Regions from separate parts of the Xenorhabdus santafensis genome, predicted to be linked through region 1. Evidence: riboswitches for the same ligand, from Rfam matches in the RefSeq annotation. Region 1 holds a riboswitch; each other region holds the start of a gene.
What was found. A riboswitch is a leader RNA that binds a small molecule or an ion and turns the genes downstream of it on or off. The one in region 1 is predicted to bind thiamine pyrophosphate.

Region 2: it holds a riboswitch for thiamine pyrophosphate, as region 1 does, so the genes downstream of both, thiD (bifunctional hydroxymethylpyrimidine kinase/phosphomethylpyrimidine kinase) here and thiC (phosphomethylpyrimidine synthase ThiC) in region 1, are expected to answer to the same signal.
Region 3: it holds a riboswitch for thiamine pyrophosphate, as region 1 does, so the genes downstream of both, thiB (thiamine ABC transporter substrate binding subunit) here and thiC (phosphomethylpyrimidine synthase ThiC) in region 1, are expected to answer to the same signal.

The regions. Positions count from the first base shown of each region.
Region 1 covers NZ_VCDN01000023.1:45,496-48,779, forward strand. The annotation lists gene thiC (phosphomethylpyrimidine synthase ThiC) at 1-1,400, opposite strand, end outside; TPP riboswitch at 1,585-1,709, opposite strand; gene FE392_RS07345 (class I SAM-dependent DNA methyltransferase) at 2,292-3,011, shown strand.
Region 2 covers NZ_VCDN01000036.1:26,151-29,434, reverse strand. The annotation lists gene fbaB (class I fructose-bisphosphate aldolase) at 1-740, shown strand, start outside; gene thiD (bifunctional hydroxymethylpyrimidine kinase/phosphomethylpyrimidine kinase) at 937-1,737, opposite strand; TPP riboswitch at 1,782-1,874, opposite strand; gene cspE (transcription antiterminator/RNA stability regulator CspE) at 1,999-2,208, opposite strand; gene FE392_RS09685 (amino acid permease) at 2,888-3,284, opposite strand, start outside.
Region 3 covers NZ_VCDN01000021.1:125,993-129,276, forward strand. The annotation lists gene thiP (thiamine/thiamine pyrophosphate ABC transporter permease ThiP) at 1-1,154, opposite strand, end outside; gene thiB (thiamine ABC transporter substrate binding subunit) at 1,130-2,143, opposite strand; TPP riboswitch at 2,234-2,338, opposite strand; gene rppH (RNA pyrophosphohydrolase) at 2,455-2,988, shown strand; gene ptsP (phosphoenolpyruvate--protein phosphotransferase) at 2,998-3,284, shown strand, end outside.

The DNA.
Region 1 (3,284 bases):
TGCTCCAGTTCTTCAGTCATATTGCGGCGGATTAATTGCATCGGAATATGTCCCGGCCCTTCAATCATAACCTGAACATCGTATTCCCAAGCGACTTTGGTCAGTTCACCGAGCGTATGCAGTTCAGAAAACTGCGCTTCATCGTTGGCATCCTGAATGGAGCCCGGACGCAGACCATCTCCCAAGGAAAGGGAAACATCATATGCAGCACAAATTTCACAGATTTCGCGGAAGTGAGTGTAGAGGAAATTTTCCTGATGATGGGAGAGACACCATTTCGCCATGATGGAACCGCCACGGGAAACAATCCCGGTCAGACGCTTGGCTGTCATCGGAACATAACGCAGCAGTACACCGGCATGAATGGTGAAATAGTCCACCCCTTGTTCAGCCTGTTCCAGCAATGTGTCGCGGAACATTTCCCATGTCAGGTTTTCTGCTACGCCGTTGACTTTTTCCAGAGCCTGGTAAATCGGGACAGTGCCGATGGGCACCGGGCTGTTGCGCAGTATCCATTCACGGGTTTCGTGGATGTAGCGTCCGGTGGAGAGGTCCATAACAGTATCTGCGCCCCAGCGGGTAGACCAAATCAGTTTTTCAACTTCTTCTTCGATGGAGGATGTAACGGAGGAGTTACCGATATTGGCATTCACTTTCACCAGAAAATTACGGCCGATAATCATGGGCTCGGATTCGGGGTGGTTAATGTTGGCGGGAATAATGGCACGGCCGGCGGCAACTTCTTGGCGGACAAACTCTGGCGTGATGTTTTCCGGTAAATTGGCGCCAAAATTTTGACCCGGATGTTGCTGGAGCAGGACTTCACCACGGATGCGTTCACGGCCCATATTTTCACGCAGGGCGATAAATTCCATTTCCGGCGTAATGATGCCTTGGCGTGCATAATGCAATTGAGTAACGCACTTGCCTTGCTTGGCTTTCAACGGATGCGGGCGATGGTGGAAGCGCAGGTGATCCAACCCGGCATCCGCAAGGCGTTGTTGGGTGAAGTCGGAACTGAGGGTGGAAACCGGTTCGGTATCATTGCGCTCGTCAATCCATGTCTGGCGGAGCTTCTGCAAGCCCGTTTGTACATCCAGTATGGATTCAAGATCACCATAAGGGCCGGAAGTGTCATAAACAGGCACAGATTCATTTTCCTCAAATTGAGGATGTTCTTTTGTGCCGCCGATGAATGTTGGTGAAAGCTGGATTTCACGCATTGGAACCTGAATGTCCTTGCGCGACCCTTCCAGATAAATGCGTCGTGAATTGGGAAATGCCACACCCTGAATCGAATTGATAAATTCCTGTGCGGCATCCCGTTGGGCTTTACGAGTCCGGGCAGGGTGAGCCTTGGGAGAAAGATCTGTTGCAGGGATGACACCTGCGGTGGAGATAGCACTGTTTTGGGTGGAGGTAGAATTGGTTGTAGAGGTAGTACGGTTTTTATTAATAGCATTAGACATAGCAAATTCCTGACTTTGGTGAGTTGAGAAAATTGCTTGTCTGGAGCTCGCAGGGAGTAATGCTTGATGCTGATGAGTATTTGTACTGAGTGTAGATGTACATGATACTGGCAGCGGGGTGATTACTCTTGTTCCCTTCGCGGGTATTAGCCCGATCAGGTTCTGCGGATCCCGAATAAACGGTCTCAGCCCGTGTTCATTGTGATATACACTGAACGCTAGGCACTCCGACAAGAAAACACCTCGGAGTATAGCCATTTCTTCGACATAAATCTTGCATTAAAAATCGAGGACTTTTGGGAGTTTTTGTCTGATTCCCTTTAATATCGTGCCCAACTTGCTGTTTTAAAATCAATAAACGAAAGCGAGGTTGAGGTTATCGTCTATTCAGGCAGTAAAAATACCAATATCATATTTTGTCGGCAGAGAGTTTTTCAAATTATTCTTCGAATGAGTTACCTGATGCATAGCGTTATTTTTATTGAAGTATTTCAAAATCGCCATCGTAATCATTCAACATCGTGTTATCTGATTCCGGTGATATATACGCAATTAACTTCAAATTGCAGAAAGCAGTTTATGTTCTCCCTCGCAACACGGGGAGAACATAAATGCATCTTGAAGTACGACGAGTATATAAAATGGTGACGTAATTAGGTGGGCATGATTTCAAAGACAGACGATGAATGAATAAATTATTGGTGCATATATTGAAAAATATTATTGCAATTCATTTTGCTAGTGAGAAAAATCGATGTTGGATATAGAGAGTCGTCCCCTTTTTAGTGATTATTAAACATATATATTAATGTGAGATGATAAATGAATACTGACTGGATGAAAGACGACGTTTCAAATTTATTTGATCAATATGATGATTACTTAGAGAAACAGCTTGGATACACACCATTAATTGAAAACATTAAAGAGAGCTTGGGGCTGGATATATCAGTTCTTGATTACGGCTGTGGTGGAGGGAAAGTATCACGTCTGTTAGTTGCTAAAGGTATAAAAACAGTGACAGGTGTTGATATTTCACAAACTATGGTGAATAAGGCCTCCAGTCACATCAATCGTGGTAATAGTTATTATCACCAAATTAGAAGCGGGGCTCTGGATTTCAATGATGGTGTTTTCGATGCAGCAATATGTTGTTATGTTTTTATTGTTAATAGTGAAAAATCTTCATTATTAAAAATTGCCAAGGAAATTTATAGGACATTAAAAAATAATGGCATTTTTTATATATTAGATACCAATCCAGACTCAACAGGGATTAAATTCAGTTCGTTTATGAATGGTGACCCAAATAAGAAGTACAGTGATGGAGAAATCAAGCCTGTTTATTTAGATATTCCTGATGGGGGTATTTTTGAGATTTCAGACACACATTGGCATAAAGACACGTATTATACGATATTGAATGAAGCAGGATTCAAGAATATTGAGATTTTTGAATATTGTGATAGTAGCCTTAATAAGGGTGCCGGTAATGAAAAAAATTACCCACCTTTCGTCATGTTCAAAGCAACAAAATGCTAGATGTTTTATATCGGAATATCTGGCTAATGGGATTCCTAACTTGTGATTGAAATGCCAGTCAGGAATTCCATGTAACTCATTTCGAAGATAATGTTAAAATGGAATTCATGAATTTAAATAAATTGAGGGCCAACCGATATATTTTCGGGCTATTGCTAGCTGTGATGGCAACGTATCTCTATTATCTTAAAGGTATTCCCGTAAAAGCCATGTTCAAAATGGTTGGGAGCATTTGGTTCTGTAGCAGCAGCGGTAATGGCAGTAATCATCCTG
Region 2 (3,284 bases), on a different contig from region 1:
CAGGTTGTAACTGTGTTGCTTCAACTTATGGGGTACTGGCGTCAGTTTCTCGTCGTTATGCCCATAAGATCCCGTTTTTGGTGAAGCTCAATCACAATGAAACGTTGACCTATCCCGCCCAGTATGACCAAACATTGTACGCCAGTGTTGAGCAAGCATTTGATATGGGTGCTGTTGCTGTTGGAGCAACTATCTATTATGGCTCACCTGAATCACGCCGCCAGATAGAAGAAATTTCAGCCGCTTTCGAACGTGCTCATGAGTTGGGTATGGTTACCGTATTGTGGGCATATCTGCGCAATTCAGCATTCAAGAAAGATGGCGTCGATTACCACACCAGTGCTGATTTAACAGGCCAGGCAAATCATCTGGCAGCAACGATAGGTGCCGATATTGTTAAGCAGAAAATGGCAGAAACCAATGGTGGTTTTACTGCCATCGGGTTTGGGCACACTGATAAGCGTGTTTACAGCAATCTGACCACTGAGCATCCTATTGATTTGGTCCGCTATCAACTTGCTAACTGCTATATGGGGCGCGCTGGGTTAATTAATTCTGGTGGTGCTTCCGGAGACAATGATTTGAGTGATTCCGTCCGTACTGCGGTTATCAATAAGCGTGCCGGAGGCATGGGCTTGATCCTTGGCCGCAAGGCGTTCAAGAAATCGATGAAAGAAGGTATCGAGTTAATTAACTCGGTTCAGGATGTTTACCTCGATAAAAAAGTTACTATCGCCTAAATCGCCTATTCAAATGATTTGAGCCATCGTATTTCAATGTGGGGATACAGGCTGTATCCCCCATTATTCGATAACGGCGCCATTATCTTAATTCATTGCCCACCTCAGTTATCGCTATCTTACTTATCGCCCCTCAGCTTCACCTAAAGCCGTCCATTTTCTTCACTTCGCTTTTATTACTGTTCATCCTTGTTACTTACCACCATTGATGAAAATGATGCACAGGCCCAATTCCCTGCCCGACTTCCAGCGTGTCCGCCTGTACCAACGCGTTTTGCAAATATGTTTTTGCTGCAGGTAATGTACTCTGCCAATCAGAATAATGTGGACGTAAAGCAGCAAGAGCCGCCGATAATGTACAACCTGTGCCGTGCGTATGACGAGTATTCACTCTGGGTACAGTGAAGCGCCACTCTCCTTCCGCAGTAAAAAGCCAATCAGGGCTTTCTTCATTGATTAAATGCCCGCCTTTCAATAAGACTGCCGGGCATCCCAGAGAGAGTAATGCCCGCCCCTGTCGCAGCATTTCGTCTTCTTTCTCTGCGAGATTGCATCTTAATATCGCGGCGGCTTCCGGTAAGTTTGGCGTGATTAAAGAGACAGATGGCAATAATTTTTCAACCATAACTGCAATCGCTTCCGGTGATAACAAGTGGTCGCCACTTTTTGCCACCATGACGGTATCCAATACAATGTGGGGGACAGAATAACGATTCAATGATTCAGCAACTACCGCAATATTGGCAGAATTGGATAACATACCAATTTTGGCACTGTCTATCCTGACATCTGACAACACAGAATCTAGCTGGGCAGCAACAAAGAGAGGGTCAATATCATAAACTGATTGCACTCCCATTGTGTTTTGGGCAACCAATGCAGTTATAACAGAGGTTCCATAAGCACCAAGTGCAGAGAAAGTTTTTAAATCAGCTTGGATACCGGCACCACCGCTGGGATCTGTTCCTGCGATAGTCAGTGAGTTAATTCTCATGATGGTGACTCCTATTCACCAGCAAAAGAAAAGCGGGTATCAAAATCAGGGGGATACCATGACTTCCCTACGCTGGCATTATCCAGATCAGGTAATACGGGTACTTCTCAGTCCAATCAAGAACGCCCCGAGTCAAAATAAAAATCACTCTATTAGTATCCCAATAGAGTGATATTTGCAATATGTTATCGTCAAATAATAAAACCAAGTTGACGATAAGTATATTTGGTCAGTAATTAAATACCAGCCAAAATAAATTTATTACTATAAAGCTGTAACGTTTGCAGCAGCAGGACCTTTAGGGCCATCCTGAATTTCAAACTCAACTTGCTGGCCTTCGGATAATGTTTTAAAACCATCTTTCATAATCGCAGAAAAATGTACAAATACATCTTTGCTGCCATCAGCTGGAGTAATAAAACCAAAACCTTTAGACTCGTTGAACCACTTCACAGTACCAGTGATTTTTGCCATTTCAAAAATTTCCTTTGAATCACTTTAATCGCCGATTGGCATAAATATAAACAAACCAGTATTCGTTGCTGTTATTTATTAACAGAACAGTACTTCGTTTACCCATGTGTTTTATCACATACTCTTTATATAATCGCAAGCCATTTTTTTCAGGTGCTGGAGCCAACGCACAAATTTGAAAATGCTAATCTCTATTCTAATTTAAAATTACTCAAAAACTTTTAAGTTATATAACAATATGAATTAATGTAAAAATAAAATTTTAACCTCAAGAAACAAATTTAATTAGTTTAATATGAAACTCTGTTTATTACGCCAGTTATGGAGTAACGCAGCGTGTTGTAAACTCTCAGAAACTTCTTTTTCAATGCTAAATTAAGGCTGATTTAACGTAAGCCTTACTCGCATGTAATATAATCGCTCTGTGCCTGACCGGATTAATTTTTGTTGAGCTTTTATTAAATATTATTCAGTTATAATTAAATTGAATAATATATTTATATCACAGAGGTTTTATTTACTCGCAATCAGATAGTATTTTAATCATTGTCAATGATTAAAATGTGGCAAACAAAACTAAAGCAATACAACAACAGCCGCGTACTTTTAGATTTATACTACAGCAATACAAAAATAATCAGCCGGGTATAATGCCCGGCTGAAAAATATTTTCAATGAATTAATTCTTTTGCTTATACTCTTTTTTCGATTTCGCTACCTGATAGCCCACCCATAATAGGGCAATCCAGAATGGCATCAAAATAACTGAAATGCGAATTGGTGGCATCATAAAAATAATGATGAGGATAAATGCAAGGAATAGCAGGCATAAATAGTTGCCAAATGGATACCACAATGCCTGGAACTTGGTTGTGACGCCTTCTTTGTTCTTAGCCTGACGGAACTTCAAATGAGCAAGGCAAATCATAATCCAGTTGATGACCAACGTTGTTACCACCAACGCCATCAATAATTCAAATGCCTTGCCGGGCATAATATAGTTAAGCAATACTCCAATTGATGTTGCCAGTGCTGATAACCCAATGGATAAAACAGGCACACTGCGTTTATTAACT
Region 3 (3,284 bases), on a different contig from region 1:
ACAATTCCTGGCATAGCCAGGATCAGCAATCCGCTGATTTCCATCGTTTGTGCCCAACGGAGAGCATGACGCAGGCGCAATTCCCGGCTGCTCCACAGCAGCATCATGGTCAGGATGACGCACACTAACCCCGCACCAAGCGCAATAATGATGGACGTTGTCAGAGCCTGCCATAAAGCCGGCTGGCGCAAAACCATGAAAAGACCGCTATTCAATCCATCGGAAATAACGGCAAATAGGGGAGGGAGTAAAAGCAATAGAGCCAGGCAAATCAGTAGACCATCAGAAAGTTTTTGTAGCCATGAATCTTGTGGATTGCGCCATTGTTGTTGGTGACCATAACCCACAGACAGCGCGCCTTTAATTTTTTGGCTAAGAAGAACCAAGCCGAGGCAACAAAAGAGCTGTATCAGGGCAAGCAGGGCTGCATGACCAAGATCGTAGTCGTAACTGAGAGCCTGATAAATGGCCAGTTCGATGGTAGTTGCTGCCGGGCCGCCACCTAACGTAAGAACGGTGGCAAAACTGGCAAAGCACAACATAAAAATCAGGGCGCCCGTTGGCAGAATTTGGCGGCGCAGATAAGGCCATTCTACAAAACGAAAATGCTGCCATTCGCTCATGCCAAGCTGAGCCGCGAGCTGGCGTTGTTCAATGGCAATACTTTCCAGTGCTTGCAGCAACAGGCGCGTTGCCATCGGCATATTGAAGAATATGTGAGCCAGTAGAATCCCTTGTAAACCGTAAGGCGTAAAACGATATTCAAGACCCAGCCAGCCCGAAACTGTTGCCAGCCAGCCTGTTTGACCATAAACGGTAAGAATGCCAAACAGTGCAACTAAAACGGGAAGGATTAGCGTCATGGCGCATAGGCGCAGAAACAGCATTTTCCCCGGAAAATTGCGGCGGTAGAGCGCCCTTGCAAGGAAAATGGCAGGGAACACTGATAATACAGCAGATAAGAATGCTTGCCAGAAAGTGAAGCGAATCACATGCCAGAGGTAGCTATCGTGCAAAAACTCCAGCAAATCGCTGTCCGGCGCATTGAGCCACAGAGCGCCAAATGCTGACAAGGCAACGGTAGTCAGCAGGCCGGAGGCTATAACCCCCGGCAATAGCCAACCTGTAATTAACGGCTTACTGAACTTTGCCATGTACGGATCCATTTTGTACGATTTTTTGCCACTTCATCCGCATTGAATAGCAGTGATTTTTCAGGAACAGGAAGTTGTTTGAAAACATCAGGCAAAGGAATATCAATCACGGGATACATCCATTGAGTGGTCGGAATAACTTGCTGAAATGCCGGTGAAATCATGAATTTCATGAACTTCTGTGCCAATTCAGGGTGTTTGCTTGAAGCTAATTGTGCTGCTACTTCTATTTGTAAATAGTGGCCTTCATTAAATATGGCTGCCGCATAATTATCTTTTTTCTCTGACATGATGTGATAGCCCGGAGATGTGGTATAGCTCAGCACCATATCACCTTCACCTTTCAGGAACAGACCATAGGATTCACTCCAGCCTTTGCTGACGGTCAGTGTCTTTTTGGCAACTTTTTGCCATTCTTTTGAAACTTTTTCTCCGTAAAGTTTTTGCATCCACAGTAGCAGCCCCAAGCCCGGGGTACTGGTGCGAGGGTCTTGGTAAATAATCTTCAAATTCTGGTGCCCATTGACGAGTTCATCCATACTTTTGGGCGGATGAGGTAAAGTATTCTTGTTGTAAATAAAGGCAAAATAACCGTAATCGTAGGGGATAAATGTGGTGTTTTTCCATGCGATAGGTAATTTCAGTTTTGACGTATCAACATGGCTTGGCGTGAATAATCCGGTTTGCTGAGCGGCCTGAAGCAGGTTGTTATCCAGCCCCAGTATGATATCTGCCGGCGTTTTCTTGCCTTCCATTCGCAAGCGGTTCAGCAGGGATACCCCATCTTCCAGAGCAACAAGTTTCAGCTCACAATGACATTCTGCTTCGAATGCCTTTTTGATGGCAGGCCCTGGCCCCCATTCAGAGGCAAACGAATCATAAGTATAAACTGTCAGTGTGGGCTTTACTTGGGCTTCCTGGGCAAAAACACTGGCAGAGATAGATAGTGTACTGATGGCAATTAAGCGGGAAAATAATTTCTTAAACACTTTGCTCTCCTGTCGTTACTAACATTCGTTATTAGTCGATTGGCAAAGGATTTGAGAAGGTGCTAAATGAAATATATTTAATTAATTATCAATTATTAGCGTCCCAAATCCCTACACCGGTACTAGCCGGTTCAGGTTCGACGGGTTTATTCTCAGCTGCATGATTTTACTATAGCCGCACCCCGTTGAGATGGGGGTATTGTAGAGACTTAGGTTACGCCTGCAAAGTCTAATCATAGAGGTTTACCGCTTGAGATGAGTGTGAAACAATTAGCTATCTTTTCAAATTTGTTTTATCGAGAGGTAGTCTGGTGATCGATGATGATGGCTACCGCCCGAATGTAGGAATTGTAATTTGTAATCGCCAAGGGCAAGTTTTATGGGCTCGCCGTTATGGGCAGCATTCCTGGCAGTTTCCTCAGGGGGGTATCAATCCAGGGGAATCACCAGAACAAGCGATGTATCGCGAGTTATTCGAAGAAGTTGGTTTAAGTCGCAAAGATGTTCGGGTTCTTGCCTCAACCCGGAATTGGTTGCGTTACAAATTACCCAAGCGTTTGGTGCGTTGGGATACAAAGCCTGTTTGTATTGGGCAAAAGCAACGTTGGTTTTTATTACAGTTGCAGTGTAATGAAGCAGATATTAATGTGCAGCGCAGCAATACACCTGAGTTCGATGGCTGGCGTTGGGTTAGCTATTGGTATCCTGTCCGGCAGGTGGTTTCTTTTAAACGGGATGTGTATCGCCGTGTGATGAAAGAATTCTCTTCCATTGTAATGCCAATGCAGGAGCCCGCTTCACAACAATATTATCCACCCTATTTACATCGTCGTAGAAGAAGTTAGGTAACAGTTATGCTCATGCGCTTACGGGAAATTGTTGAAAAGGTTGCGATGACAGCCAATTTATCTGAAGCGCTTGAGCTGCTGGTCAATGAAACCTGCCAGGCCATGCACACTGATGTTTGTTCTATTTATCTGGCAGATCATCAGCGACAGTGTTATTACCTGATGGCAACCAAGGGGTTAAGGAAACCCAAAGAGCGGGTAATTAGCTTGGCCTTTGATGAAGGCGTAGTGGGTGAAGTCGGGCGCCTGTCTGAATTAATCAACCTCGCCGATATTCGTGACCATCCCAGTTT